Regions from separate parts of the Oceanobacillus sp. FSL W8-0428 genome, predicted to be linked through region 4. Evidence: riboswitches for the same ligand, from Rfam matches in the RefSeq annotation. Region 4 holds a riboswitch; each other region holds the start of a gene.

Region 1 (7,915 bases), 2.1 Mb from region 4:
GGCAAGAGAGATGTGAAGCTGCCTAACCAATCTGGCACGGAATCTGGGGTTACACCAATGTTTGATGAGAATGGAGATATGTTTTATTTTACCGATATGACCTCCCCGAAGGAAAATATCGATTCTGCATTAGGCTATACATTAGTTAATGCACGAACCGGAGAGCTGACCTATTATGGCGGTAAGAAGAACAACGGTATTATGGACAGTGAAGGAGCAAAGCAAATCGTTAATAAGGAATTCCCGGAGAAGAAATGGGAAGGGTATATGCCTGTTCTATACAATGTTGACGGAAATCCAACCTGGGTTGTCAATGTACTGGATCCGAATGGATTGCATAAGCAGTATGCCTACATTAAAGCGAATGATTCAGACTTTGTCGTGTTTGGCGATACCGCAAATGCTGCTTTGGATGCCTATCGGATGGCTCTGTTACAGGATCCTGGAAACACGGGAGCTACTGGTGATACTGTCACTGAGACTGTTCAAGGAACCGTCAGTCGTGTAGTTGTGAACTCGACAGAGCAGGGGCAGATTATCCAATTTTTACTTGAAAACGATACAACGATCTATACTGTAAATGCCAGCAAGGCTCCATTAGCAATCTTTCTGGAACAGGGAGATAATATCGAGGCAGAAGCACAGCTGATGGATAATGGTACTGCAACCATTGAAGTGATGGAGATTGATGGTTTAACAGAATAGCAGCTAGATATACGCGTACCAATCCCTTATTGTTAAAAACGGCAATAGGGGATTTTTTTGATTTGTTGAAAGATGACTTTTCCATGTAGTTTAAGTATTGAGATTAGAATAATAAGAAATATTTTTTTTAGAATATCAAAATGGTTGTTGACTCTTGCCTTAGGTAGGAGTCTATTGTTTATTTATGAGGAGGTGAGTTTCATATGCTGACGGTTAAGCAAGTAGCTGATTTAACCGGAATAACGATCAAAACACTTTATCATTATCATAAGATTGGACTGTTAGAGCCGAGGGAAATCACAGAAGCTGGATATCGTTTATATGGGAAAAAGGAATTAGAAAAATTACAGCATATTTTGTTTTATCGTGAATTAGATTTTTCATTAGAGTCTATTCAGAAAATATTGTATGAGAAAAAAAGCCGTTACGATATGTTAATGGAACAAAAGAGACTGATAGAAGACAAGAGAGAACGAATGAATCTGATATTAAATACTCTTAACGAAACTATATATTTTGAGGAGCGTGGAGAAGTGATGGATAATCAAAATATGTTTAAAGGGTTAAATCAAGAACAATGGCAGGAACAGTTAAAAGAGCAAAATGAATATCTGCAGGAAACTTATCAATACGAAATCCCTGTAGATAATATTGAAGCGGAGGAATTAAATGAATCAGCCAGAGAATCGAAAGCGTTTATGGATAAAATGGCTTTTGCTTTAAAAAAGGGATGGACAGTAAATGATGAAAGGGTCAAGCAGCTTATCTCTGAGCATATTAAGTATATCAATGACAACATTATGAAGGTAGACTCACAAGGGTTTGTTGAATCAACGTGGTTTTTTATTACTGATGAATTTCACAAAAATATGTTAGAGAATCAACAAACAGGATTAACTTATTATTTGTATGCTGCTTCTGTTAACTATGCAAAGCAAGGCTAGACAAATTATTCATAAGCAGAAAAAAGAGAGACTGTAAAAATAACTTTGAAAATAAAAAATTATATGTTATCCTTTAATTGTAATTCGAAAATTAAATAGTCAACACTAGGGGAGCTTTTGGCTGAGACGAATATTCGGACCCTTTGAACCTGATCTGGTTAGCACTAGCGTAGGGAAGTGGCAGGAACATGACGATATATAATTCGATCGCTGAATTTTTATATAATCAGGGCCACTTATCCAATGGATGAGTGGCCTTTTTCGTTTCTTCCGCTGATTCTCGGGAAATGAAAGAAAGGAGCAATGGCATGGGCAAACAATTACATCTTATCAGTGATGGAAATTTTACTAAACAGCATTTGCAAATAATTAAGCGGATTCATAGAGATATTGATTTTCTGCATATCCGGGAGAAAAAGAAGACAGCAAAGGAAATCATGGAAATAATTGAAGCATTAGAAAGCATCGAATTTCCATTAGCGAAAGTAATTGTAAATGACCGGGCTGATATCGCTGTGATGAAACAGTGTGCAGGTGTCCAGCTGGCACATCACAGTCCTTCCATGCCGCTTGTGAAAAAGTGCTTCTCTGCGCTCTTAACAGGGAAGTCTGTTCATTCCTTACTGGAAGCAGAACAGGCTCAACGGGAAGGGGCAGATTATGTGCTGTATGGTCATCTCTATCCCAGCAGGTCCAAGCCTGGCCAGCAGCCGAGAGGATTAGCTGACCTTCGGGAAATCACCAATGTATTATCTGTTCCGGTCTACGCTATTGGCGGGATTACTCCGGAACGAACGAAAGAAGTAATGAAGGCAGGGGCAGCCGGGGCAGCGATAATGTCCGGTATTTGGAAGGCGGATAATCCGGTGCAAACTGTCGAGGCTTACCGGGAAGTGTTGGATACTTGGGAAGGTGGGTGAAGGTGAAAAAACAGTTTGATCAAATTATTGTAGGCGGTGGGGTAATTGGCTGTTCTATTGCTTATCAGCTGGCTAAAAGAGGCTATCGGGTGCTGATAGTAGAAAGGGATCAAATCGGATGTGAGGCATCAAGTGCTGCAGCTGGAATGTTAGGAGCTCAAGGAGAATTTGCAGAGAAGAGCCCTCTTTTCCAATTTGCACAAGAGAGCAGAGCATTATTTAAAGATTTATCCGAAGAGCTGTATGAAAAATCAGGGATTGATATTCAGTATATTCATAAGGGGATTATGAAGCTTGCTTTTCATCAGCATCAGTACAACAAGCTGAAAACAATCGCTGCATTTCAGAGAGAAGAGGATAATCCTGCTTATTTGCTGTCCGTAGAAGAAGCAAGGAAGATGGAACCAGGCTTAACAGAGAATCTTCATGCTGTTCTTTATCTGCCCAATGATGGTCAGGTTTCTGCCCGTCATCTTACGGAGGCATTCACCCTGGCTGCCTATCATCATGGTGCAGCTTTGCGTGAACAGGAAAAAGTAATTGAGCTGTTGATAGAAAATGGAGCAGTTCATGGAGTCCGGACAACAAAGGGAGCTTATTATGCTGATCAAATCGTTATTGCAACAGGTGCCTTTGGAGATGAACTGCTGCCTGAAGATTATGGCACAATTCCGGTGAAGGGGGAATGTCTGCTGCTGGAATTAGAAGAGAATTTATTTCAAACTACGCTTTGGATGGATGGCTGTTATCTCGTTCCAAAGCAAGGGGAAAAAGTGATTGTTGGAGCATCTTCCATCCCCGATAAAACAGATAAGCATGTTCATGCTGCGAGCGTTCACAAGCTATTGTCACGAGCACAGAAAATGGTTCCGCGGCTGGGAGAAGCGAGGATAAGCAGTTTTTGGGCGGGAGTCAGACCTGCCACAGCTGATGAACTTCCATACTTGGGAGAGGTTCCAGATGTTGCTGGTTTATATACGGCAAAGGGACATTACCGGAATGGCATACTGCTATCGCCAATTACGGGAATCTATATGGCAGATTTAATAGAGAATAAACCGGTTAATCCATTTTATTACGATAGCTTTAGCTTGAATCGTCAAGGCAATAAACTGGAAAAGGCAGGTGAGTCACAATGAAAATAACAGTGAACGGCAATGGATTAGAAATTCAGGATGAGGTAAAGCACATCAAAGGTCTAATTGATTTTCTGGAATTGGAAGATAAACCTTTGATCATTGAGCATAATCAGCAGATATTGCAAAAGGAAGAGCATGAAAAAGCTGTACTGGAAAATGGAGATAAGGTTGAGATCGTTCATTTTGTTGGAGGGGGTTAAGAAATGCTTAAAGTTGGAAACTATCAATTTAAATCTCGTTTATTTTTAGGAACAGGAAAATATCCTGATTTCGATATTCAAAAGCAGGCGGTAGATAAATCAGGGACAGAGGTACTCACCTTTTCTGTAAGAAGGATGAATATTTACGATCCCTCACTGCCAAATTTTTTAGAAAAAATTGATGTGGATCGATATACGTTTTTACCAAATACGGCAGGTGCGAAGGACGCAAAAGAGGCCGTGCGCATTGCTAAACTAGCTGCTGCTTCGGGACGATGTGATATGGTGAAAGTGGAAATTATTGGATGTAATAAAACATTGCTCCCAGATCCTGTTGAGACATTAAAAGCTACAGAAGAGCTGGTGGCAGAAGGCTTTACCGTACTTCCATATACATCAGATGATGTTGTGCTGGCCAAAAAACTGGAGGAAGCAGGTGCGCATGCAGTGATGCCCGGAGCTTCACCAATTGGAAGTGGTCAAGGGATTATCAATCCTTTAAATCTCTCTTTTATTATCGAGCAGTCATCAGTACCTGTTATTGTTGACGCAGGTATCGGATCGCCGGCTGATACAGCTTATGCCATGGAACTGGGAGCAGATGGCGTTTTATTGAATACAGCAGTTTCTGGAGCGGATAATCCTGTGAAAATGGCTGAAGCGATGAAATACGCAGTGGAGGCAGGACGGCTGGGATATGAAGCAGGAAGAATTCCAAAGAAAGACTATGCTGTAGCCAGCAGCCCTGAGGAAGGGATCAGCGTTGGAAACTAATCGTTATCACCGCCAAATATTATTTGCTCCAATTGGTGAAGCCGGTCAGGAAAAACTGATCCGGAGTCATGTGCTGATTGTCGGTGCAGGCGCGCTGGGATCAAGCAGTGCAGAAGCGTTAACCCGTGCCGGTGTTGGTCAACTAACAATAATTGACCGGGATTATGTAGAAGAAAGTAACCTGCAGCGGCAACAGCTGTTCAGTGAAGCGGATATGAAGCAGAAGATGCCAAAAGCGGTTGCCGCCAAACAAAGGCTTTCTGAAGTGAATAGCCACGTTAAAATAGACGCAATTGTTGGAGATGCCGAGATAGATATACTAAGGGAAATCGTACCTGAGACAGATTTGATCATCGATGCTACGGATAATTTTGAGACGAGGCTTTTACTGAATGATATCGCGCAAAAGTATCAAAAGCCCTGGATTTACGGAGCAGTTGTAGCCAGCTATGGAGTTACCTTTACTGTTCTACCTGATAAAACGCCTTGTTTACAATGTCTGCAGGAATATATTCCTGCTAACGGTGCTACCTGTGACAGTGTCGGAATTATTCAGCCTGTTGTGCAAAAAGTTGTTTCCCAGCAAATAACAGAGGCGCTAAAGCTATTAACAGGTAACGAAGCAGCTTTATCAGGAAAGTTTATATCTTTTGACCTTTGGAAAAATGAGCATACGGAAATGGAGGCAGAAGCATTACGCAAACCAGATTGCCCATCATGCTCATCGAAAAGAAGCTATCCCAATTTAGCCTATGATTCCCGGCTGAAAACAGCTGTGTTATGCGGAAGAAATACAGTCCAGCTACGCCCGCAGCGTAAACAGACGGATTTGGATGAAGTGGCAAAAGAGCTGAAGAAAAATAAACAAATTAAATTGTTTCAAAATCCTTATTTGCTTTCGTTTGAAGTTGATTCTTTCCGGATTGTTCTTTTTCAGGACGGAAGAGTATTGGTTCATGGGACAATGGATTCGATAGAAGCAAAAAATATTTATCACCGCTATTTGGGGTGAGAGTACTAAAATAAGAAGATGCTGGTGTTTCTTAGAAAAAAAGCCATATTTTATTCCGTCCTTATTATCATCGCCTCTTGTCTTTACAGGGGCGATTTTTTCTCGTCAATAATAATGAAAACTGTATGTGGATTAAACAAAAAAATCTATTTATAAGAATGAAATTATTATTCGATATGGATATAATGGATAATACATAAACAGGATGCAATTGTCTTAATAAAAATTGAAGGAGAATAGATATGACAAAAGAAAATAAAAAAGTACTTTTTCAAGAGGAACAGGAAGAACTACTGAACAAATTAAAGACACGCTTTGAGAAAAATATGAATCGTCATGAAGGTCTTGACTGGAAGCAAATCCAAACAAAGCTGGAAGGCAATCCAGAAAAATTAGCTTCTCTATATAAAATGGAGAAAACGGAAGGGGAGCCTGATTTAGTCGGCTATGATAAGGAACAGGATGAATATATCTTTGTTGACTGCTCCAAAGAAAGCCCTAAAGGACGAAGAAGTATCTGTTACGACCGTGCGGCACTGGAATCGAGAAAAAAGCATAAGCCAGAAAATAATGCGATAGATATGGCGGCAGAAATAGGTATTGAGATGTTAACAGAAGAGCAATATCGGGAGCTTCAAAAGCTAGGAACATTTGATACAAAAACATCGACCTGGGTGAAGACACCTGATGATATTCGAAAACTTGGCGGGGCAGTCTTTTGCGATTTTCGTTTTGGACGTGTTTTCTTATATCATAACGGTGCGGATTCTTATTATGGTTCCAGAGGATTCCGGGGCATGTTAAGAGTGTAGTTGTAAGCAGGAGAAGAGTATGGAGAATCAGGAATGTATAGAGATTATAAATTCTTGGTTCTTTTTTATTTGATAGTAACTCAACTTTCGCACTTTAAAAAATAACTTTCTTTCCATAGGAACAGATGTTGAACGTTTCTTCCATATATTTGTTGACAAAGATTAGAAAGTAAAGTGTAAGGTGACCGCTGCGGCGGGCCGTTTTGCTTTCCTAGGTGCGAAAGTTGAGATAGTAAGTTTGAAAATTCAGACGGAAACAAGTGATGGTATGATGGACACTATTATGGAAAATGTAAGAACAGCAGGAGCTTACGTTTTATATAATGATCTGTTTGTTTTTCAGGTCGGCCCGACGAAAAAAGGAAATAACCTCGGTATAGTGCGGTTAGGAGGACATAGAGAAGCAGGAGAAAGGCCTTTGGAGACAGCTGAAAGAGAAGTGATAGAGGAAGCGGCAATAAAAATCAATCCAATAGATTCTCCGATCACATACCTTTTAAAGAATTGGGATGAAAAGGGAAGTACGATCCAGCCAGAAGAGGAAATCAATCCATTTCTGATTAAAGGAAATCAAAAAGCAGGATTTACTGTTATGTATATGTCTTTTGCGGAGAATAAGCCCAAACCGTCTTCTGAGTCAAAAGGGATTTTAATGCTGTCTCCAAAAGAGATTGAATTTATTTGTAATCACAAAGTTACGTTAAATGAACTGGTACAGCAAAAAGGGAAGGCAATATTAACAGAAGGATTTAACAAAGATTTAGTTTTGGAGCCTTTTCCGCAGCTATTATTCTTATCAAAAATATTAAAGCAGAAGCTTGGCTATATGAATACGTTCTTTCAAAATTTAAGGAAAGAATAACTATATAGGGAGGAGCATTTATTTGCGAGTTCACAAATGGTGGCTTACCTTAGGTGTTGTTTGGTCGATTACTTTTGCAGGTATGAGCTTTTATTGGGCAATGGGCGGATTGTTTGGTGTCAGGTCTCTGGGGGGAGTAATTTATGAAATGTCACTTAATCCTGAGCCTTCCTTTATTCTGATTGTATGGCTGACGGGCTTTGCAAAATTATTAGGAGCAGTGTTATTATTGCTTCTACTTGTTCCATGGAGAAACGCCGCAGTCTCCAAAGTGCTTTACTACATTTCAAAAATTGCAGGAGTATTCTTATTTGTATATGGTTTCTTAAATTTTATTACTATTTCGATGAGTGCCTTTGCTATTTTAGATATGGATTTAGAAGCTCACGCAATCTTTTGGAGATTAGTATTCTGGGAGCCATTTTGGATGGCTGGTGGCATTTGTTATTTTTTCTCAGTCAAAAAACAACGTTCTATTTAGGTTTTTAATTTTGCATCAGGTATACTTTGATAAAGTTATTAGAAAAACGAAAACTATATTATATAA
Region 2 (7,915 bases), 1.6 Mb from region 4:
ATCTGTAAAAATTCATCCTGTATTTTTTCACGAATTAATGGATCCAGAGCGCCAAACGGCTCATCCATCAGCATAACCGGTGGATCAGCGGCAAGTGCTCTAATTACACCAATCCGCTGTTGCTGCCCCCCAGACAGCTCATTAGGAAATCGTTTCCTGTATTCCATTGGATCCAGACCAATCAATTGCATCAATTCTTTATAGCGGTTATGTTTTTTCTTTTTGTCCCATCCCAGTAAATCAGGAACAATCGTTACATTCTCTTCAATATCCATGTTTGGAAACAAACCGTTACTTTGGATGACATAACCAATATTTCGTCTGAGTTCAATTTCATTCAGATTGCCAATATCTTCTCCATTAATCAAGATTGACCCTTCACTAATTGTCTCCAAACGGTTCACCATCCGAAGAAGTGTAGTTTTCCCGCAACCGGATGGTCCAAGAAATATAACAATTTCCCCTTTTTCCACTTCAAAATTAACATCGTTAACAGCTTTCTCAGTTCCTGTATATGATTTAGATACATGCTTAAATGAAATCATAAGTTCACCCCTTCGTCCGTGTTAGTTTGCTATTCCTTTTGGTGTCAGCCTCTTCTGGATAAACAGAAGAATCATATCTGCAATAATCGCAAGCAAAGAAACCACAATTGAACCTGTAACAATAGAATACATATCCGTCCGGGTAATACCTTGCACAATCAAAGTCCCAAGACCCCCCGCACCAATAAATGCAGCAATAACTCCAATTCCTATATTTAAAACCACTGCGGTGCGTATACCTGCCATAATTACAGGCAGTGCGTTTGGAATTTCAACACGAACCAGTCTTTGGCTTCTCTTCATCCCTATACCATTCGCTGCATCTATGACTGCTGGATTCACATTCTTAATGGCTGAATAGGTGTTGCGGATAATTGGCAGCTGAGAATACAGCACCAATGCTACTAACGCCGGAACAAATCCAATTCCCTGATTGATTAACGAAAAGAACGGAATCATTATTCCAAACAACGCAATACTCGGGATGGTTAATAGCACAGAAGCTGCTGCTAAAACTGTTTCTGCCAAATCCTCATTGGTTGTTAAATAAATGCCAATCGAGACCCCAATAATAATTGCAATTATTATCGCTATCCCTACGAGTTCTATATGTTGAACTGTAAGGCCCCATATGTAAGAAGCATTAATACGCAGATATTCGAGATATTCATTCATTTTAGTGCCCCCTTTTTCAATAACGAAATGAGCTGTTATTAGCATCAGTCTGCCGCTCATCTCCATATAACCCCTGCAACAATACTGAATTTTTAAAAAATAGAAAAACGACATAATAAAAAATCTGTATATAACCATAAAGACATGAAGTTCATATCCAAGGCGATGTATGCACTGGTGGACGGATATTTTGTCTGTAAAAACCTTACCCAATGTACAGAGAGATCAAGAATGAGTCTCCTGTATCATTAAGTCTATAAAACTGGAGAAAGCACCATTATTAGAGGAAGGAATAAAATGCGAAGGCTTTGTAAAAAAACAGAAAGCAGAAGATAGAGAAAATAATTTTGTTATGGACGTCTACACCTTTGCTGAAACGATTGCGAATGCTGTATGGAGATTAACAGCTTCATGATTTTTATAATATATTCCCCTAAAAATTTTTTTGAAACCACAAAAGCTGTAAATACCCTTGTTTTATTTCAACCTCATAAAAAAACTACTTAGTAAGCCTGGCAATAATGGCTCAAAAATAGCTTTTGCAAATAGTGAAATAATATAATCCTTTTATAAAAGAAAATAGAATGCTATATCTTCTAAACATTTCCACTTCCAAGTATTTCAAATAATATTATTCATCTTACTCGATAATTTCTATGGCGTAAACAGAAATTCTTCCCGGAAAAGATTCTCTAAGATAGTCACCGTACACCCTTATTTTTTGATTTACTTGAGGTTGCCCAAAAAGAAAACTTCCTTCCATCTCACGATGTGGGGATAGAATAATTACGTTATCCCCATAATCAGAAGTAATCAAGCCAGACATTCCCTGCCAGAAGCTTACTGATTGATCCAATCCACATCTCATTCCAGCGCTTTGATACTACATATCCTTCAATAACGAAAGCATCTTCCGGAATAGTTATATCCACCTTCGTATCCCCTTTTTTGCTCACCCATTCATTCAGACAAAAAAATAGCGACAGCCACAAGATAGATTATAATAATTCTTTTTATTGAGACAGGTGTATTTTCCATTTTATCGCCATCTTATACACAGATAGAATAAATTACCTAAGCATAATCCTAGTCATATATTTCTACATATCATCAAAAAACCTTTATAATAACTCTTTATTCTTCTTATAAGATTTTTTTAATGAAATGAATTCCAATAAAAATGATAGTACACCCACACTTATTACCATTCCAAAAAAATCATACCAGCTTGCTTGATCAGATGTTATTTTATATATCAGATAGCCTATTCCAAACACAACAACAAAGGAAGCAGTTCTGGCTTTAAGAGCTCTTAACGCTCCTTTATATTCCTTTTCCGTTGCAATATCAGTATGTTCGATTCCCGACAGTGTATATCTTCCTAAATTATAAAAAAGGAATATTGCTATACCTGCTAACAAAATGACAGCTGTATCTAAGCTTATAAAATTACCGCTAATAAACATGATTACCAGAAAAAGAAAAAGCAGAACTCCTCCTTCAGCTAAAAAATATAGCATCTTTTTTTCTTTATATTCATCATCCGGCATAAAAAAAGATATCCATGATTTCATTAATCTTCTACCTCCCAAAATAATTCATCTAATGTTTTATCTAGCTCTTTTGCTATTGCAATACAGAGTGAGAGTGTGGGGTTGTATTCCCCTTTTTCAATCAATCCAATTGTCTGTCTCGTCACGCCAACATTCTTTGCCAACTGCTGCTGGGTCATTGACGTTTTGACACGTGTTATTTTCACATTATTTCTCATTATTCACTCCGCCTCACAAATGCAATATATAAATTACTTTTGTTAATTATATGTTACATCGCTTTATTAATAAAATCAAATTATTATTTGGATAATAATTGTAGTAATCTTAACAAAGTTAGCATTTATCAGGCTTGGAAACAGGCACTTAATTAACTTATACTGTAGAGAAAATAAACCACCATTGCTTTACTGCAAAAGAAAAAAAGCCATTTGAAGAGTTCCTTTTGCTCTTCAAATGGCTTTGCTTTTAATTAAACTCGCTTCTATTAATTCTAATCAACAATCTATTCCTTATTTAATCCATCATACGCTTCTTAAATGTAACAGCAGCTAATACTAAAGTTGCTGCAACCCAGGCTCCAATAATTGCAAAAGGCTTCCAAAGTTCATCAAAACCTGCCCCTGATTCACCCAAATTCGCAATTTCTTCCAGCTGAATTCCCGGTGTATACTCTAATACTTGTAAGAAGCTGAACTGATCGGCTAGCCCGATAAACATGTTAGCCATTCCAAATATAAACATTACAGGAAGAATATAGACAGATGCTTCTAAAACACTTCTTGTGATTAATCCCATCCAAGTTCCTAAAGCGATAAAGAAAATCAGAGATAGAAGAATTCCAGCAATTAACCAGCCTCTTCCGTCAAATGAAAAACCCATGATAAACATACTAACAGCAGTTACAATAACCGTAATTACAATAGTAACAGCACTTTTCCCAGCTAAAATTTCTGTCAATGTTGCTGGAGAAAGCATCAGACCACGCAACGTATTTTTCTCCTTTTCTTCTGCTATTATCGCACATTGCAGAAAGGTACCAACCAAAGCAAGGGATAAAGTAATTACAAACAAGTACATCGCCAATGGCACTTCCCCTACCCGACTATATATGACAGCAAATACAAGTGGCATCAGTGCTGTTGATGAAACATACAAATTTCGATATAAATCTTTTAAGTCTTTTTGAAAAATAGCCATAAACCGTTTTACAGAAAATGTCATACTAACTCCCTCCCAGTCACTTCAACAAAGATATCTCCTAATGTCGGTTCTTTTGTATAAATACGCTCCACCATTTCCCGGGAAATATATTGTTGAATTTCCTCAGCACTTGATGCTTTCAAGGGAAGCTCTAATTCTCTTCCATTCTTTAATTCAATACCAATAATTTCTTCCCGATACTGTTTTTTCAGCTGTTTCGGCTCATCTAAAAGCTGGACGACCCCTTTATTTAAAAAGGCTACCTGGCTGCACAGATGATCTGCCTCCTCCATATCATGTGTTGTCAGAAAAATGGTCGTTCCCTGTCGATTCAGTTCCTTTAAACCATTATGGATATGCTTGGAGTTAGCAGGATCCAATGCAGATGTCGGTTCATCTAAAAATAATAGCTCAGGCTTATGCAAAAGCGTTCTTGCTAATAATACCCGCTGTGTCATTCCTTTAGACAGCTTGGCGACTTGTGTTTTTTTCTCAGAACCTAAGTTAACTGATTCAAGCGCCTCGTCAATTCGTTGTAAAGATGTACCATATAAATCTGCGTAAAGCTTTAAGTTATCATAAATGGTTAGTCTTGCGTATAAACCACTATTATCTGTTACCACACCAAAACGTTTTCGATATTCAGGTGTGTTTAACTTTGAAACTGGTACACCAAATACATTTGCTGTACCTGAACTCTGCCTCATTTGACCTGTTAAAATCTTTATTGTTGTTGTCTTTCCAGAACCACTTGGCCCCAGAAAACCAAATGTTTCTCCTTTTTTAACCTGGAAAGATACATCATGTAATGCCTGTTTATCACCAAAAATCTTCTCTAAAGATTTCACTTCTATCATATTCTCCACTCCAAAAACCTCCTGCGTCAGTTATTTGTTTGTGATCACAGAATATCGCTATTTAAGGAATAGTGCAGTATATCTTCAATGAATGGAGTATATTTCAAGCTGAATTGTGCTTATTCTACCCCCAATAATTCCTTCAGCTCGTTCAACTTTGATTTCGATAATGGAACCTGAGAGCTTTTTTTATCAATAAGAGACAAGCTGTAACTGTTCCTGGTCCATGTAATAACCTCTCTTATTTTTTGAAGATTCACAATATAGGAGCGATGGCAGCGAAAGAAGCCTTGATGAGATAAACGCTGTTCTAATTCTTTTAAGGTAAAACCTGTTGGAAATCCTTCTCCACGCGTATACAGATATGTTTGACCATTCTGGCTTTCAATATAGTCGATTTCCTGTGGGTCAAATAAAATAATTTTATCCTCTACTTTGGCAGAAATTTTATTTAACTGAAAAGTTTGCTTTACTTGAGCCTCTTCTTCCGCTGTTTCTATCCCATCTATTTCTAAAGACTTTACTCTGTCTTTCTCCTCCGTTTCAACTTCGATTTGATGCAGGCCCTGTTCATCTAAACGATAGACCGTATCTGCAATTGTAATGGCACTCTCCGTACTTGTTGTTAAAATCAATACCGCTTTTTGCTTTTCCTGCAAAATCTCGACAAATTGATGAAGTACACGTTTCGTTTCTAAGTCTACATTTACCTCAGGCTCTTCAAAAATAACAACTTCTGATTCCTGCATTAATATTCTGCCAAATTGGACCCGGCGTTTTTCGGATCGATTCAACTGATGCATTTTCCATCTTGCTTTTTCCTCCAGTTGAACCAGCTGTAGAACTTCTTTTATAGAAGCCTTGCTTTGATATAAGGACCCGATAAATGTCAAATATTCCTTTACCTGTAACCGTTCATAAATACCTTCTTCATACCAGCAAATTCCTAAAGAGGAAAAGTATTTCTGCTTATCCTCCTCCAGTGTTTTATGGTGTATCTGAATAAAACCCTTTCGTACACTTTCTTCTCCGGAAATCATTTGCAGTAAGACTGCACGCACATTAACAGTGGACTGAATTGCTTTGATTTCTCCAGATTTTATTTCTATATCTATCCTCGGAAATAATGTTTGATCTCCTTGACGATATTCAATTTCGTTCATTCTTAACATGCTTTATACCTCTCTATCCATAAAGAATTCATTCCATTCTATTTTGATAGCTTTTAAGCCTGATTATTATTTCATGACAAACAGTTAAATCTTTGATACAGTAGATTCAAAGAAAATAATGAAAAGCAACTACTAGGGGAGCCCAAAACTGCGGGCTGAGAGGGAAGCATGCTTACTTTCCGACTCTTACAAACCTGATCTGGCTAATACCAGCGTAGGGAAGTAGTCAATCAACTTATGATTACTCTCAGTATACCAAATCAGGCTTCTCTATAAAGCCTGATTTTTTATTTTTACAAAGTAGTTTACTTTTCATTCCAAAAAGAAAAGCGAAAAGCGCCTGTTTAAAAACGTAGAGATTGCGCTCCCGATCTTTGGGGGTGGTTCGACTTTAGTCGAACTTCCTTCACCCTTGAGATAAAGGAAACATGCCCCTTTAGGGGTATGCCGACGTTAGGCTTCAGCCTGCTTTTAGTCGACCTTCCTTTACTTTAAACCGATGTTGACTTTCACCCGCAGGGCATAAGCGCGACTATACTTCTGTCTGCGCCTGACGGCTTGCCAATCAGTAAGTCTTCTTTATCGTAGGGCGTGACGTGAAATCTCTAAAGTTTGGCGCATGGAGCTAGACATATAGAGGAGATGATTGGATTGAAAAACCGTACACGCTTATTAACGCTGATGGCTGTTTTTATAGCTATTGGAACAATTGGCTCTCAATTGCTCTGGTTTCCCGCAGGGGTTGCCAGAGCTTATCCAGTACAGCATGCCATTAATGTCATTGCTGCAATCATACTTGGACCGGGGCCGGCAGTCATTGTCGCATTAATGATCAGCCTGCTCAGAAACCTTTTAGGTCTGGGAACACTCGTTGCTTTCCCCGGAGCAATGATTGGAGCATTTGTTGCCGGGGTATTATATAAGAAAACACAAAAATATTCAATGGCTGCTTTTGGAGAAATAATTGGCACAGGGATTATTGGTTCATTCTTTGCTGTTCCTATTGCGAATCTCCTGATGGGAAGCTCAGTAGGGGCACTTGCATTTATCCCGCCGTTTATTGTCAGCAGCGTCTCCGGCGCTTTGATTGGTTGGCTGTTAGTCAGCCGTCTGCCAGCACGGCAGTTTTCTTTAACAAAATAAATTATTTTACAATCCTAAGGAGGATTTTTATTATGAGTCAGGTTCGTTGTGCATTAACAATTGCCGGCACAGACCCGAGCGGTGGTGCTGGTATTCAGGCGGATTTAAAAACATTTCAAGAGTTAAAAACCTATGGTATGTCTGTAATTACTTCTGTTGTGGCCCAAAATACAACAGGAGTCCGTTCTGTTGAGCATATGCCTCTTTCTATGATTGAGGATCAACTGGATGCAGTCATTGAGGACATGCCAATTCATGCAGTGAAAACAGGAATGATTGCAAGTAAGCCAATGATGGAATTAATCGCTCAAAAATTAAGAAAGGTTGATGCGCCATATGTGATGGACCCTGTTATGGTTGCGACCAGCGGTGACGCTTTAATTAATGAAGAGGCCCGCAGCTTTTTGCGGCAGTATCTTCTTCCTTTAACGACGGTTGTTACACCAAATATTCCAGAAGCAGAATTTCTGACCGGCTTATCTATTGCGTCTACAGAAGATATGAAAAATGCTGCAGAATATCTCGTTCACGAGTATGATGTTGATGCTGCCTTAGTTAAAGGTGGACATCTAAAAGGACAGGCTGTTGATTTTCTTTATGACGGCAAACAGATGCATAGCTACGCTGCTGATCGTATTGATACAAAGAATACGCATGGAACCGGCTGTACCTATGCTGCTGCCATTGCTGCTTATTTAGGTAAAGGTTATCCACTTTCAGAGGCGGTAAAACACGCAAAAGCTTTTGTGACTGCAGCTATTTCCAAA
Region 3 (7,915 bases), 350 kb from region 4:
TATCTAAAAATGAAGAAATTTTAATCGGCGATTTAGCTGTCGATGGGTATCATGCGTGGAATCAGATGTACGGAACCATTGTCGGCAATATGAAAATTGATATTGCAGAAGACGGAGAGACACAAAGTTATTCTGTCGGACAGGCTTCTAATAAATTATCAACACCAGACCGTGAGCAAAGAGAATATGTATTCCGGCAAATAAGCAAAGCCTGGAAAGAGAATGAAGACTTATTTGGGCAAACCTTAAACCACTTGGCAGGTTTCCGTCTGCAAACATATAAGCATTATGAATGGGATAATGTTTTAAAAGAGCCTCTAGAAAAGAACCGGATGAGGGAAAAAACATTAAATGCTATGTGGGGAGCAATCGAGAAGCATAAGCCTTTATTTGTAGAATACTTAAATCAAAAAGCAACTCTATTAAATTTAGATCAATTAAGTATTTTTGATGTGAATGCTCCTATTCAATCAAAGGTAGAAAAAAAGAGCTATGATGAAGGAGCAGCTTTTATTGTTGATCAGTTCCGGGGTTTTAGTCCACAGATGGCAGATTTCGCACAAATGGCATTTGAAAAACGATGGATTGAAGCAGAAGATCGGGCAGGAAAACGTCCGGGCGGATTCTGTACAAGCTTTCCTGCCAGCGAACAAACACGTATCTTTATGACCTATTCAGGAACTCCTTCTAATATAGCTACATTGGCTCATGAGCTGGGACATGGCTATCATCAGTATGTGATGAACGATGTGAACGGATTAAACCAAGGCTATGCAATGAATGTAGCAGAAACTGCTTCTACCTTTGCTGAAATGATTGTAGCTGATGCATCTGTGAAAATGGCTAAAACAGACGAAGAAAAACTGACATTGCTGGAGGATAAAGTATCGCGCAGTATTGCCTTCTTTATGAATATCCATGCACGGTTCTTATTTGAGAAGCAATTCTATGAAGAGCGTAAGCAAGGAATGGTAAGCACAGACAGATTAAATGAGCTTATGGTAGAGGCGCAAAAAGAAGCGTATTGTGACAATCTATCAGAATATGATCCGCATTTCTGGGCATCTAAGCTGCATTTCCATATTACTGGTGTGCCGTTTTATAATTTCCCTTATACTTTTGGATATTTATTCAGCCAGGGAATCTATGCATATGCACAGGATTACGAAGGAAACTTTGAAAAAAAATATACTGCTTTATTAAGAGATACAGGCCGATTGACAGTTGAAGAGCTTGCCGAAAAGCATCTGCAGGTTGACTTAACAAAACCTGATTTCTGGGAAAATGCAATAGAAATCTGTGAACAAGATGTCCAGGCATTTTTAGAATTGGCGAAGAAACTTCAAAAGTAGTATAAGCTATTGCGATTTACTGTAAAGTGATTTATACTGAACCTATACAAAAAAGTGAATAAAAAAAGCCTGCAAGGGGAGCCATTGGCTGAGAGTGAACATTATTCATGTTCTGACCCTTTGAACCTGTCAGTTAGCGCTGGCGTAGGGATTGTGGACTTTTTGATGGATATAAAAGTAATGTGTGAGCGGAGTTTTAGATGTTCTGTAGAGATGTACTCTCTTTTAAGAATATCGCCATCAAGAAGACTCCCTTGGCATTACTTTTTTGTTGTGTAAAAAAAGACTGTTGAAGCTATGAAAAAAATAAATTTGATTTTGGCATAGCGTCATGTATTTGGGGGAGAAGAAATTGAAAAATAAAACACTATTTTTAGTTGAGGTAGCAATATTTACTGCCTTCGCATTATTACTGGATATTTTACCGATAGGGTTTAAGCTCTGGCCACAAGGTGGCTCCGTATCTTTTGCAATGATTCCTATTTTTATTGTTGCTTTTCGCTGGGGACTTAAAGGCGGTCTTTTATCAGGGTTTCTTTGGGGAGTATTACAGGTTGCGACAGGGACGGCTTTCATTATGCATCCAGTACAGGGGATTATTGAGTATGGGTTAGCATTTACTGTTGTCGGCCTGGCAGGAATAGTCTCTAAACAGGTTGTGGAAAGTATAAAAGGTAAGCAGATGAAGAAAGCTTTTTCTTATATTTTAATTGGAGTATTTTTGGGTTCTGCTGCACGTTTTGTTTGTCATTATATTGCAGGAATGGTTTTCTTCGGATCTGCGGTAGACGGGCAGCCGGCCTGGCTCTATTCATTAATCTATAATTCATCTTATATGATTCCATCTTTTATACTGAGTCTAATTATTGTGTTTCTTCTGTTCTATAAACAGCCGAGAACATTAACAGGAAAAATTTAAAATAAAAGGGCAGAGAACACGCTGTTATTCAGTTTGGTATTCATAGACGGACGGTTATGTTCTTGAGAATTAATCTGTGAATAAACTATACTTTTGAAGAACTCCCTCACACAAAAAACCTGCAGCATTTATCGCTTCAGGTTTTTTTCTGTAAAGAATAAAGAATTAAATGTATAAGAGTGATCCGTTCCGAATTTTAATGACTCATGATTTGCATCGTTTTTGTTAAGTTTTATTAACATTTACTTATGTAATAGGCTATGTTCGTGAATAATGGTAGAATAAAGAAAATAAAAGAAATGATTACATGAAAAATAGAAGTAATCAACATTCCTGTTCAGCAGGAGAAAAAATGCTTCGGGGTGAAATTTTCATCTACGTAAGCATATATATGAAATAGGGGGGATTTTTCTAAATGGGAAAACAGATTCTAATTGTAGATGATGAGCAATCGATTGTTACTTTACTAAAATATAATATCGAAAATGCCGGTTTTACCACAGATGTAGCATACGATGGAGAAGAAGCTTATCAAAAGGCTGCTGCGGGTAACTATGAATTAATTATTTTAGATTTAATGCTCCCAAAACTAGATGGGATGGAAGTATGCAGGAAATTAAGAAAAAATGATATTGATACACCAATATTAATGCTTACAGCAAAAGATGAAGAAATTGATAAAATTCTTGGGCTGGAGCTTGGAGCAGACGATTATTTGACAAAGCCGTTCAGTCCAAAAGAAGTGGTTGCCCGAGTCAAAGCAATTATTAGAAGAACGCAGCGCCCACAGGAAAACAGTTACCAATCTATCAGAATAAAGGACTTGATTATTTATCCAGAACGCTATGAAGCAGAAATGAATGGAGAATTAATTACTTTTACCAGAAAAGAGTTTGAACTGCTGTACTATTTGGCTAAACATAAAGGAAAGGTTATTTCCAGAGATCAATTACTCAGCAGTGTGTGGGATTACGATTTTGTTGGTGACACAAGGATTGTTGATGTTCATGTAAGTCATCTGCGGGATAAAATTGAACCAAATTCAAAAAAACCTGTTTATATTAAAACAGTCCGTGGATTAGGTTATAAATTAGAGGAGCCGGTTTAAATGAAGATTTTATTTTCTAAAGCCTTGTTCCCCAATATACTTGGTATCACAATTGTCCTGATATTATCCGGATGGTTAATGGTACAAGCTGAAGGAAACTGGGTATTTACCATTGCTATTATTTTATTTGAATTTTTAGTGATTTCTATTATATTTATGCAATTCTATAATAAATACACGAGACCACTGAAAAAAGCTTCCAAAACAGTAAATGAAATGATTAGAGGAAATTACTCTGCCCGTTTCTATAATGGAAATAGTGAAGAAATGGAGCAATTGAGTAAAAATATTAATAAATTAGCCCGAAATATGAATGAGATTACCATTCAGGAGCAAATGCATGCTGAGCAGTTAACTTCTATTATTGACAACATGAAAAACGGTCTTGTCCTTATTGATGAGAAAGGATACGTCCATCTTGTAAATCGTGGATTTCTAGAGATGTTTCACGGAAATGAGAAACAATATCGCGGTCATTTATATTATGATGTATTTCAAAATGAGGCGATGCACGATGTTGTTCAAAAAACATTTCTATATGAGCAGCCAGTCAAACAACAATTTAAAAATAAACGCGGGTTGACTAAAAATTACATGGAGGTAATTGCCGCACCTATTTTTAATGAGCATAATATGATTAAAGGTGCTGTTCTGGTTATTTACGATATTACAGAATTAAAGCGGCTGGAAAAGATGCGCAAGGATTTTGTGGCAAATGTTTCTCATGAGCTGCGTACACCAATTACTTCAATACGAGGATTTGCAGAAACATTAAAAGAGGCACAGCATGATGAAAAAGCAGCAGAGGAATTTATAGAGATTATTTATAAAGAAAGTCACCGATTACAGTTACTCATTGAGGATCTATTAGAACTTTCCCGTTTAGAAAGAGAAGGTTTTCAACTGGAAAAAGAAGACTTTAATGTCAAACAGATGATAGATGCAGTTCTGCCGTCATTAGAACAAAAAGCAGAGAAGAAAGAGTTGAATTTGGCAACATCTATTTCCTCCGATATAAGCATTCATGCAGATGTTGAAAAATTAAAGCAGGTAATTATCAATCTTGTGGACAATGCAATTAACTATACACCTTCTGGAGGAGATGTGAATCTTAAAGTATCCGAGGATGAACATCGTGTCCATTTTTCAGTTGAGGATACTGGAATAGGGATGGAGCAAAAGGTAATACAAAGGATATTCGAACGGTTTTACCGGGTCGATAAAGATCGAAGCAGGAACACAGGCGGCACCGGTTTAGGTTTAGCCATTGTAAAGCATATTGTAGAAGTCCATCAGGGAGAAATCGTTGTGGACAGTGAAGTAAATAAAGGTACAGCCATACATGTATATATTCCGAAAGATTAAGTCATCGCTATGGTCATAGCGATGACTTTTCTCATTAACTCAACTTTCGCACCTTAAAAAATAACTTGCTTATCATAGAAACAGGTGTTGATTATTCCTTCCATCTATCTCTTGACAAAGCATAAACTCGATATAGAAAGAGGGTAACGTGTAAAGCTACCGCTGCGGCGGACCGTTTTGCTTTCCTAGGGACATGCTCTTCAGCTAACTTGAAAAGCGGTTTTCTTTTCAAATTAGCTGAAGCCGTCCCCATAGAAAGTGTAGTGGTTGGTTGCAGGAGCTATACACAATTTTCATTTCAATAGAAGGATGATTTAACAACATACAAGCAGGAAAAATGATGGAGATGTTTATTTTTGAATAGCAAGGTATAGATGCTTATTCTCAAGTGCGAAAGTTGAGTCATTAAATAAGCACTCATATCTAATTGTTATGAAGCAACTCTATAAAGGTTATCCTGTTTAGTAAGTAAATGTGCATATTATGCAGTTCTCTGCAAACATGATAAAATAATATTACTCAGATGATAGATAAAGGAGACGGGATTATGACTAAGAAGTTAATTTTAATTGACGGTAACAGCATTATTTATCGTGCTTTTTTTGCGTTACCGCTGTTAAATAATGAAAAAGGTGTCTATACCAACGCAGTCTATGGTTTTACAACGATGCTGCTTAGAATTTTAGAGGAAGAAAAGCCGACACATATGCTAGTTGCCTTTGATGCAGGTAAAACAACATTTCGCCATCAAACCTATAAAGAATATAAAGGTGGGCGGCAAAAAACTCCTCCAGAGCTTTCGGAACAATTTCCGGTCTTAAAGGAATTGCTTGATGCGTTTGATATTAAGCATTATCAGCTGGAGCAATATGAGGCAGATGATATTATTGGAACACTATCGAAGCAGGCAGATAATCAGGACTGGGAAGTGACTGTTATTTCTGGAGATAAAGATTTACTCCAGCTTGTATCGGATCATGTAACGGTCAGTGTTACCAAAAAAGGAATCAGTGATATTGAAAAGTATACACCAGAATATCTTCTTGAGAAAATGCAGGTAACCCCTGAACAGATTACAGATTTAAAAGGCTTGATGGGAGACAGCTCCGATAATATTCCGGGTGTTCCAGGTGTAGGTGAAAAAACAGCAACAAAGCTGTTAACACAATTTAATAGCCTGGAGCAGGTGTATGAGCATCTGGATGAAGTGAAAGGTAAAAAGTTAAAGGAAAATTTAACAACATATCATGATGATGCTGTCATGAGTAAAGAGCTGGCAACGATAAACAGAGATTCTCCAGTTGCGGTTGGTCTGGAAGATGTCATTTATGAAGGTTATTCAACAGGGTCTGTCCGGAATATTTTTATGGATTTAGGATTCCAATCATTATTGACACGACTTTCTGATTCAGAAGAAACAGAGGAAGAGGCCGTGGAACATAAAGAAATTAAATACGATATTGTGAACGATGTAACGGAAGAAATCTTCTCAGATGAAGATGTGATTGTTGTAGAAATGTTAGGCGAAAATTATCATACAGCACAGATTGAAGGAATCGGAATTGTAAATGACAATAAAAAAAGCTTTATTCCTACCTCTGCTGCAATGGAATCTTCTGTTTTTAAAAATTGGGCAGAAAACCCTAAAAAAAAGAAAATTGTATTTGATGCCAAACGGACAAAGGTTGCTTTACTGCGTAATGATATTCAAATTGAAGGAATTGTATTTGATGCCCTGCTCGCTTCCTATTTAATCAATCCTGCTGAAAATAATCATGATATTCCCGCTATTGCAAGCAGAAAAGGGAATTATGATTTATCCTTTGATGAAGAAGTTTACGGTAAAGGTGCTAAACAAAAAGTACCGGAAGAAGAAATTCTTAGCGAGCATGTTGTTCGAAAAACCAATGCATTGCTTGAATTATATCCGGAGATGGAAAAAGAATTAGAGGAAAATGAACAGGCAAAGCTCTTAAAGGAATTAGAAATGCCGCTTGCTCTGATTCTGGCTGAAATGGAGCATCAGGGTGTCTTAGTAGATGTCGAACGTCTGAAGGAAATGGGTGATGACTTAAAGGAAAGACTCAGCAATTTAGAAAAAGAAGTTTATGAATTGGCGGGCAAGGAATTCAATCTCAATTCACCGAAGCAGCTTGGTCCAGTGTTATTTGAAGATTTGGGACTTCCGGTAATTAAGAAAACGAAGACAGGCTACTCCACAGCAGCTGATGTGCTGGAGCAGCTTGCAGACCAGCATGAAATAATACCAAAATTACTTTTGTACCGTCAGCTGGGTAAGCTGCAATCAACCTATATTGAAGGTTTGCAAAAGGTGGTCCGCAAAGATACCCATAAAATTCATACGCGTTTTAACCAGGCTTTAACACAAACTGGCAGATTAAGCTCGGTAGATCCTAATCTGCAAAATATTCCTATCCGTCTAGAGGAAGGCAGAAAAATACGCGAGGCCTTCGTTCCCTCACAAAAAGGCTGGAAAATGTTTGCTGCTGATTATTCTCAGATTGAATTACGGGTACTTGCCCATATTGCAAATGATGAGAAATTGATTACTGCCTTTAAAAATGATTTAGATATTCATACGCAGACGGCAATGGATGTATTTCATGTTGAAAGGGACGAGGTTACATCGAATATGCGTCGCCAGGCGAAAGCTGTTAACTTTGGAATTGTGTATGGAATCAGTGATTATGGTTTATCACAAAACTTAGGTATTACGCGAAAAGAAGCCAAGCAATTCATTGAACGTTATTTTAACAGTTATCCAAGTGTAAAAGAATATATGGATGACATTGTTGTAGAAGCAAAACAAAAGGGGTATGTAACGACTCTGATGAATCGCCGCCGTTATCTACCTGATATTACCAGCCGAAACTTTAATGTACGCAGTTTCGCGGAAAGAACAGCAATGAACACGCCAATTCAGGGTAGTGCTGCCGATATTATAAAAAAAGCAATGATCGATTTAGACCATCGAATTAAACAAGAAAAACTGCAGGCCAAGCTTTTATTACAAGTTCATGATGAATTGATTTTAGAGGCGCCAGAGGATGAAATTGAAATCTTAAAAGAGATCGTTCCAGAAATGATGGAGAGGACCGTAGAGATTTCTGTGCCATTAAAAGTGGATTATTCTTATGGTGAAAGCTGGTT
Region 4 (7,915 bases):
CCTGCAGACTGCTGATTTTCTATTTCAAGCCTTTCCATCAGCAGGTACATCCAAAAGCAGAGTACGCTTTATCTGATTAAGGAATTAACTTTCTACCAATCTTAGAGAGTCTATGCTCTTGGAAGCATAAATAAACAGATAATAAAATAAAAATGAAAGTTTAGGCTAATAACATTATGATTATGTTATGGAAGAAAGGAGATTATAAATGACAAACAATAAATGGGATGAACTATATAATAATCAGGAATACCGATACGGAAAAGACCCTAATGTCTTTGTTCAATCAATGTTACCCGATCAACCTCCTTCTGATCTATTAACTCTGGCAGAGGGAGAAGGACGTAATGCAGTCTATGCAGCTGAATTGGGGCATCAGGTTACTGCCTGGGATTATTCTTCCGTTGCCTTGAACAAATTACAGCGGCTTGCTGATGAAAGAAGTGTAGAGGTAAAAACAGAGTTAGTAGATCTAACACAAAATAGCCCTTTTAGAGAAAATCAATGGGATGTAGTATTGAATGTTTTTGGTCATATTGGAGATGCTTCTGTCCGTCAGCGTTTAATGAAAGGAATCAAAAAAACACTTCGACCGGGTGGAATCTATATCATGGAGGTTCGCTCTGATCGTCAGCTTCCTTACCGGACTGATGGTGGAAAAGACTCCAGTCTCTTATACTCGCCATATGAAGTACTTGATATTTTTACAGACTGGAAAATCAAGCATTTTTATTACGGTGAAGTGGAACGTTTTGAAGGTAAATCACACAATGGACTGGGGCACGTTATTCAACTCGCAGCTTATAAAACTCTATAATTTAATTGATCACATTTATTTTACTTTCTATTTCTTCTATTATAGGATGTTAGAAATGAAGCAGCCTGATACCAATGTTTTGAGGTAACAGGCTGCTTTTTTGTGGTAAAGTTATGAATAACATTATAAATCTGTAATCTAGTTTTCAGAGTTAATATGTCCACACTTTAGCTTGAAGTTCTTGTACTCCAAATTCAAGTGCATCATCTAAATCTTCCATGTAAATATCCAAATGGCCATTTGTAATTGCGCTTCCCCGATCTTCACACACGTAAGTTTCATTCAGATCTGAGATATGTATTTTTGTTCCAAAAGGAAGAGATTGCGGACATGCAATTGTTTTTCCTTCTTCTACCTCTTCACCAGACGCCGTTATACCATAGGCAGGGTCGCCAGGTTCTTTTCCGGTAGATTCAGGTCCAGCTGTATAGGCTGTAACAGTAAAAGAAGCTCCAGTTTCATCTGGTATTTTTATTGTTTGTCCAGCTTCAATATAGGCAGGATCCGATATGGATGGATTTGCTGCAATGACAGCATTTACATCTACTTGATAGTTTTGGGCAATACGGTATACATTATCTCCTGATTTTACTTCATAATTCTTCTCAGCAGCTGCTGTCCCTGCAAAGAGTACGAATCCAACCAAAGAAAAAATGATTAAAGAAATATACTTGATAATAACAACTCCCTTTCTATGTAATAACTACTATCTACCCTTCTTTTTAACTTGTAAACGCAAATTCTATCTATCTGAACATTTTTAATTTAATTGTAAAGAAAATGAAAAAATTGAAATATTTCTTCATTGCGTTAATTATTTTCCGTAATAGTAAGTTTGATAACTACTTGTCATCCCCCTTTTATATCTCTGATTAACGATTTTTTTATAAAATTCTTCGTAGATTTTACTGCTTCAAAGGTTTGTATCACAGCCTAAATCTACTGTATTTTTTATCAAATCAAAAAAGAAAGGAAAGAAAAATCTTCCCGTTAACCCGGACAAATAAGATTTTTCTTTCCTCTATTCTTTATTTTTCGTATATATAATAAGAAATCAGTTTTGTATAATTACAGGATTTCTTATGACCTATAACAAAAGAGAAGGAATCTCTATCAAGTCTCTATATGTTGGTTGGGGGGTAACACAATGAGTGATCTGATTAATCCACAGAATAATTTGATAGAGAAACCCCTTTCTGTAATGATAATGATAATCATTATCACATTAGTTGTCAATACCTAATTGCAATATTATTTATTTTAATAAGCAGTTTGATTCGTTCACTGATTGATTATTGTATGAATTATTGGGGAAATATGCATAAATCTATTCATAAAAATGCCGTCTTCTTAACAGTTGAAGACGGCATTTTGTGAATAATCATAGTGTAACAAAACTTAGATAAAAGGATACTATGCTGGATGGTGCTGTACAAAGACTTCAAATATTGATAATTCCGTTCCAAGGATTGGACTATCTTCTTTTTCTTCTTTATTCTGTGATTCATGAGCTTTTCTTGTTTCTCTGCTTTCTCTCCAAACCTCAAAAGAAGCGTGATCATCCCACGTTGTGCAAACCTGCAGCTCATCATACTCTGCTGTATTTTCTTTTATCAAAACTTCCATGAATACAAATCCATCAAATATGTGTACTGCCTTAGCTTTTTGGAATAATGCTGCGACCTCATTTACCTTTCCTTTTTTTACTCGTAATGTGTTAACGACTTTAATCATTATGCACAGCCTCCTATGATTTAGATAAAAATCTATGTTTATATTCTAATACCACTTCTGCCTGTTTTCCACCTATTCGGGTGTGCCAAAAATACGGTATACCATGAGAAACCCTTGCTTGAAACGCACTTGGCTGATTTCCAACAATACTTTGAACAATAAATAAGCAGCTTTATAGAAATTATTATTCAATATTGACAAATATATCATCGATATTTGGAATTTCTTTAATCACGCCGTATTCTTTTAACCAATTCGCTGTTTTTTCCCATGAAGCTCTTTCCTGTGTACCAAAACCCTGCTCTGAATCCATTTTTGGTAATAAAATAGTTAAGCTCTCTGTTTCAATTTCTTTTTCCAGGGGAAAGTTTACTTCATCCTGATAATCCAGCAGGATTTGCAGTGCTTCTTCCTCATTTTCAACCATGAAATCGTATCCCTTACGCGCAGCGCGCCAAAACGCTTCAATATATTCTCGCTCGGCATCCCATGTTTCATCACTTGTCACAGCGACAATTTCGTAAAAATCAGGCACCCCGTAATCTACTGGATCAATAAAATCAATTGCATGCCCTTCACTGCGTAAGACTGGCACTTCATGATTCACATACATGCCACTCACTGCATCGACCTGCTCAGAAATAAGTGAAGAACCTAATTCAAATTCTACATTTATCATATCTACTTTTTCATAATCTCCGCCGTCATGCTCGACCATTGTTTTAACAATTGTCTCATTTACCGGAATTCCAGGGTAACCTACCTGCCTCCCTTCTAATTCTTTCGGCGATTCTATCGGATCATTGGAACGGGAAACAATCCGGTTTAACGGCTCACGAACGACAGCAGCCACAGACTTAACAGGAATATCTTCATTTGCTCTTGCTGCAATCACATCGGGCTGGTAATATAACCCCATTGTCACCTTGCCTGAAGCCGCAAGTGTCAGAGGGTCTGTTGGATTTGCCGGGAATTGAATATCAACTTCAATCCCTTCTTCCTCAAAATAACCCTTCTCTTCTGCTACGTATAGATAACTATGTACGGCATTCGGATACCAATCAAGCATAATAGAAACGGTATTTGTCCCGTTTACTTTTTTATTATCCTCTGCATTTGATTCTTCATTTCCACAAGCGCTTAGAATTGTAAAGCCTATTAGAATACTAACTATTGCTGTTAATTTATTCATACTAAGATCTTCTCCATTTCAATATATATTTTTCCAGCAAAACAACTGTAATAAATAATATAATTCCAATTAAAGAGAGAACGACTATAGGTGCGAAGACTCCTGCTCCATTAAATTGTGTCATCATCCGCCGGCTAAAATAACCTAGGCCAGCCTGTGCACCGAGCCACTCTCCAATTGCAGCGCCAATCACACTCATGGGGACGGCTACTTTTAACCCTGAAAAGAAAGAAGGCAGTGCAGATGGAACCTCCAGCTTGAAAAAAAGCTGTCTTTTAGATGCGCCAAGTGTTTGAAATAACTCTTTCAGTTCTTTACTTGTTGATCGAAAACCATCGAATGTACTGACGGTAATAGGAAAAAAGGTAATGATAATTGTAACGATGACTTTGCTCCAGATGGAATATCCGAACCAAAGTACAAAAATAGGTGCCAGTGCAATAATAGGAATGGTTTGTGATGTAATTAAAATAGGATAAATGGCTTGCTCTAATGCTTTTGATATATTCATACTGATTGCTAGGATAATTCCAAGTACTAATGAAATACCGAGGCCAATTGCAATAACAGCCAGTGTAACAGGAAGATGATGCAGCAGAAGCTCCGCTTTCAATTCCCATAGCTTTATCGCAATTTCAGTCGGCGCCGGTAAAATAAATGGTGTATTAACAAACCTCGCTCCTGCTTCCCATATAAATAAAAATATTGTGATTAAAATAATAGAATAAAGATAATTTTTCATTGATTACACCCTCATCCGAAATTGATCCAGCAGATTATTTTTTAGCTCCGTCACTTCTTTATTTCCTAAATCCTGTTGCCGTCTTGGACGTTCCAAAGGCACTTCAATCTCTTTAAATGTTGTAAAAGGTGTATCAGTAATGACAAAAATGCGGTCAGACAAAAATAATGCTTCTGTAATATCATGTGTTATAAATAAAATAGTAGATTGCTGCTCTTTCCATTGTTCTAATAGCCATTCCTGCATAAATAACCTGGTCATCGCATCCAAAGCTGAAAAAGGTTCGTCCAGCAATAGCACATTAGAACCGGATAAAGTAGCTCTTAAAAAGGAAACACGCTGGCGCATCCCACCGGATAGTTCATGCGGATATTTATTCTCGTATCCTTTTAAACCAAACGCCTCCAGCAAGCTATCGACAGCTCTTCTATCGAGACGACTTTCTTTGTGCAGTTCTAACGGAAGAACTGCATTTTGCTGAACTGTACGCCAAGGCATTAATAAATCCTGTTGAGGCATATACCCAACTTTTCCTGAACGGTCGGTTACTTGTTTTTCATTTAAATAGATAGATCCACCGGTCAGTTCTTCCAGCCCGACAATAAGACGAAAGATGGTTGATTTTCCTGAGCCGCTTGCACCGATAATACTTACAAATTCACCATCTGCAACAGAAAGATTCATGTTTTTTAAAATGGGAATCTCCCCTGCATCATTTTTATATTGGAAATCGACATTTTTAAACTGAAGTGCTAATTTATTATTTTGTTCTCTCATCCTTCGTTTTCACCCTCTTTCTGATAAAAAGTATAAGTTTATTTCTTAATAACACTTGTTAATAGATTGAATATGCACGCCTCCCTTCAAACAAAAATACCCCGGACACGAAGCCCAGGGTACACACATTTCCATATGATAGAAATTACTTTGCATGTTCCCTACGCTGGTCTCAACCAGATCAGGTTCTAAGGGTCTTTATCTTATGGATACTATCTCAACCAGCAACACTGGTCCCCCTACATTCTTATTAAATTGTATCTCTTACTATTTGAATCTACTGTAAGAGCATTAAAAAACCCACTCAACAAATATTGATGAATGGGAAATGAGTACATAACTAGATTATTACCTACTTAAGTAAACCTCACTTCCCTACGTTAGTGTTAACTAAATCAGGTTCCAAGGGTCAAGTTTCCTTTCTCAGCAATAAAATTGCTCCCCTAGCGATTATAGAAATATGAAATTTAGAATTAATAGTTTACCTGTAAGTGCTGATTAAATAGCATGATGCATTCATAGCGTTATTTTCAGCGGTGTCCTTTATAATCAGGGTGTATTATGGTTTTTATTCTTGAAACGAATACACTACAGCATGCTATAAGAAAGAAGTAAAATACTTAAGGCTTATTTAAGCATATATCATTTAAAAATGCAAACCATGCCTGACACCACAATATTAGCGTCAGGCTGGTTCCTGTCATTATTGGTAATTATTAATAGGACGAGATCATTAGCTCTCCACATTTCTTCCATTCATTTATTACCCTATTGTTTCATCCACATCGGTTCTAACATATTCCCATCAATATCAGATACCTCCAAGCCATACATTTGCTCTTCCGGCACCCCCATATCAACACGATAAGCATCGCCGCCATTTTCTTTTGCTAATTGTCCAAATTCTTTGACTGCTTCAGCGCTTTCCATGCCGAAACAAATTAAGGCAGCATTTTCTTTTTGTGTATCGGCAATCTTCTTATTTTTGAGGAACTGTTGATAAAAAGAATGTTCTAACAACATAATATAAAAATTTTCGTCCCAGACCATACAGCTTGCATGAACATCAGAAAAGTCATCGTTCTTTGTAAATCCAATTTTTTCGTAAAAATTAGTGGCATCTGCTACATTCTTGACTGGAAAGTTAACAAAAATCATTGTACTCATTAAAACGCCTCCTTTTTATTAGTTTACTATAAATGAATAAGAAAAGCTTCTTCTCGATTGCTCAATAGTTTTTCTTTTATTTAATAAATTCTCGGTATAAGCCATTACCTATTTTCTTTTTCAGAATAAATAAGGCTTCTTGATTTCTCCTAGTGTGTTTTCCCCTGCATCTTATATTAGACATTTTTTCATACATAATATTGATATTTCTTGCCTAATAGGTAAAAATATATTAAAATGACCACAGGTCAAAATTGACTACTGGTCAAATGAAGGAGGTTTTATTCATGTCACAAAGAATGGATAAAATATTTCATGATAGAAATACTACCATTCTAAATAATGCAGAGAAACTATTTAGACTAAAAGGTTTTGATAACGTAACGATGAATGACATAGCGAAAGAATCTAATATTGCAAAGGGTACGTTATATTTGCATTTTAAATCAAAGGAGGAATTACTTTTTAATATTTTGATACCTAAATTAGAAGAATTTAATGCAAAAGTGGAACTTATCGATAAAAAAGAAGAACTTACAAGTGATAAAATCAAAAAAATAATCACGTATGGATTTGATAGTGACTTTTTTGATTTTACTAAGAATCATTTTCTTTATATGCATCAATTATTTAATGTACAATACTATGATGAATTAAATGCAGTTATTGATAAGATCATAAAGAATTTTTCTCTAATCATACAAAATGGAAAAGAAATAAACGAGGTAAACTCTTCTTTGCCTAATAACTATTTATCCCATCAATTGATGCACGTTTTTGACCCTCAAATTTATTTTAGTTTAGTTGAAATTGAAAAAAATACAAAAGAAAGTTTTGTACGCAACACGATTACTTTTTACTTAAATGTATTACATGTGGCTAATAAAGGAGACTAATAATATGGATTTAAAATTAAAAAATAAAAAAGCACTTATTACCGGATCAACGAAAGGAATAGGAAAGGCAATAGCTTATGAACTTGCAAAAGAAGGTGCGGATGTTTTGGTTAACGGCAGAAGCAATAAGGAAGCAGAATTGGTTGTTCATGACATAAAGCAAAAACATCCAGAAACTAATCCTCAAAATGCCTTTGGTAATCTATTGAACAAGGATGATAGAGAAAATATCTGCAATAATCATCCTGATGTAGATATTCTTGTGAATAATTTAGGCGTATACGAAATGATGAACTATGAAGAAATCACTGATGAAGTCTGGAAAAAATATTTCGATACCAATTTCCTCGTTGCTGATAATATGTCCAGATTTTATTTAAAAAAAATGCAGAGTAAAAATTTTGGCAGAATTATTTTTATTGCCAGCGAAGAAGCTGTTATGCCTTCTGGAAATATGCCGCAGTATGCTGTGACCAAATCAATGATTTTATCTTTATCTAAATCATTATCCTTTTTAACCAAAGGCAAAAAAGTAACAATTAATACTATTATGCCCGGGCCCACATTATCAGAGAATGTTGAAAATATAC

Evidence for each region. Region 4 has a riboswitch for thiamine pyrophosphate ahead of MKY30_RS18885 (ABC transporter ATP-binding protein). Riboswitches for the same ligand answer to the same signal wherever they lie in the genome.
Region 1: it holds a riboswitch for thiamine pyrophosphate, as region 4 does, so the genes downstream of both, MKY30_RS08595 (thiamine phosphate synthase) here and MKY30_RS18885 (ABC transporter ATP-binding protein) in region 4, are expected to answer to the same signal.
Region 2: it holds a riboswitch for thiamine pyrophosphate, as region 4 does, so the genes downstream of both, thiW (energy coupling factor transporter S component ThiW) here and MKY30_RS18885 (ABC transporter ATP-binding protein) in region 4, are expected to answer to the same signal.
Region 3: it holds a riboswitch for thiamine pyrophosphate, as region 4 does, so the genes downstream of both, thiT (energy-coupled thiamine transporter ThiT) here and MKY30_RS18885 (ABC transporter ATP-binding protein) in region 4, are expected to answer to the same signal.

The regions. Positions count from the first base shown of each region.
Region 1 is NZ_JBBORB010000001.1:1,849,632-1,857,546, forward strand. Features, by position in the region: gene MKY30_RS08585 (DNA-binding protein) at 1-705, shown strand, start outside; gene MKY30_RS08590 (MerR family transcriptional regulator) at 909-1,649, shown strand; TPP riboswitch at 1,747-1,842, shown strand; gene MKY30_RS08595 (thiamine phosphate synthase) at 1,958-2,569, shown strand; gene thiO (glycine oxidase ThiO) at 2,572-3,708, shown strand; gene thiS (sulfur carrier protein ThiS) at 3,705-3,908, shown strand; gene MKY30_RS08610 (thiazole synthase) at 3,912-4,682, shown strand; gene MKY30_RS08615 (ThiF family adenylyltransferase) at 4,672-5,694, shown strand; gene MKY30_RS08620 (DUF4256 domain-containing protein) at 5,937-6,506, shown strand; gene MKY30_RS08625 (NUDIX domain-containing protein) at 6,778-7,368, shown strand; gene MKY30_RS08630 (DUF3995 domain-containing protein) at 7,391-7,849, shown strand.
Region 2 is NZ_JBBORB010000001.1:2,338,586-2,346,500, reverse strand. Features, by position in the region: gene MKY30_RS10970 (betaine/proline/choline family ABC transporter ATP-binding protein) at 1-545, opposite strand, end outside; gene MKY30_RS10965 (ABC transporter permease) at 567-1,220, opposite strand; gene MKY30_RS10960 (hypothetical protein) at 2,024-2,152, opposite strand; gene MKY30_RS10955 (hypothetical protein) at 2,342-2,794, opposite strand; gene MKY30_RS10950 (helix-turn-helix domain-containing protein) at 2,794-2,991, opposite strand; gene MKY30_RS10945 (ABC transporter permease) at 3,290-3,997, opposite strand; gene MKY30_RS10940 (ABC transporter ATP-binding protein) at 3,994-4,842, opposite strand; gene MKY30_RS10935 (LytTR family transcriptional regulator DNA-binding domain-containing protein) at 4,953-6,005, opposite strand; TPP riboswitch at 6,130-6,243, shown strand; gene thiW (energy coupling factor transporter S component ThiW) at 6,657-7,148, shown strand; gene thiD (bifunctional hydroxymethylpyrimidine kinase/phosphomethylpyrimidine kinase) at 7,181-7,915, shown strand, end outside.
Region 3 is NZ_JBBORB010000001.1:3,586,972-3,594,886, forward strand. Features, by position in the region: gene MKY30_RS17100 (M3 family oligoendopeptidase) at 1-1,352, shown strand, start outside; TPP riboswitch at 1,417-1,521, shown strand; gene thiT (energy-coupled thiamine transporter ThiT) at 1,684-2,271, shown strand; gene MKY30_RS17110 (response regulator transcription factor) at 2,687-3,379, shown strand; gene pnpS (two-component system histidine kinase PnpS) at 3,380-4,744, shown strand; gene polA (DNA polymerase I) at 5,292-7,915, shown strand, end outside.
Region 4 is NZ_JBBORB010000001.1:3,937,601-3,945,515, forward strand. Features, by position in the region: gene MKY30_RS18860 (class I SAM-dependent methyltransferase) at 209-817, shown strand; gene MKY30_RS18865 (LysM peptidoglycan-binding domain-containing protein) at 969-1,463, opposite strand; gene MKY30_RS18870 (antibiotic biosynthesis monooxygenase) at 2,231-2,551, opposite strand; gene MKY30_RS18875 (ABC transporter substrate-binding protein) at 2,736-3,743, opposite strand; gene MKY30_RS18880 (ABC transporter permease) at 3,745-4,485, opposite strand; gene MKY30_RS18885 (ABC transporter ATP-binding protein) at 4,489-5,262, opposite strand; TPP riboswitch at 5,404-5,513, opposite strand; TPP riboswitch at 5,618-5,717, opposite strand; gene MKY30_RS18890 (glyoxalase) at 6,031-6,429, opposite strand; gene MKY30_RS18895 (TetR family transcriptional regulator) at 6,717-7,325, shown strand; gene MKY30_RS18900 (SDR family NAD(P)-dependent oxidoreductase) at 7,330-7,915, shown strand, end outside.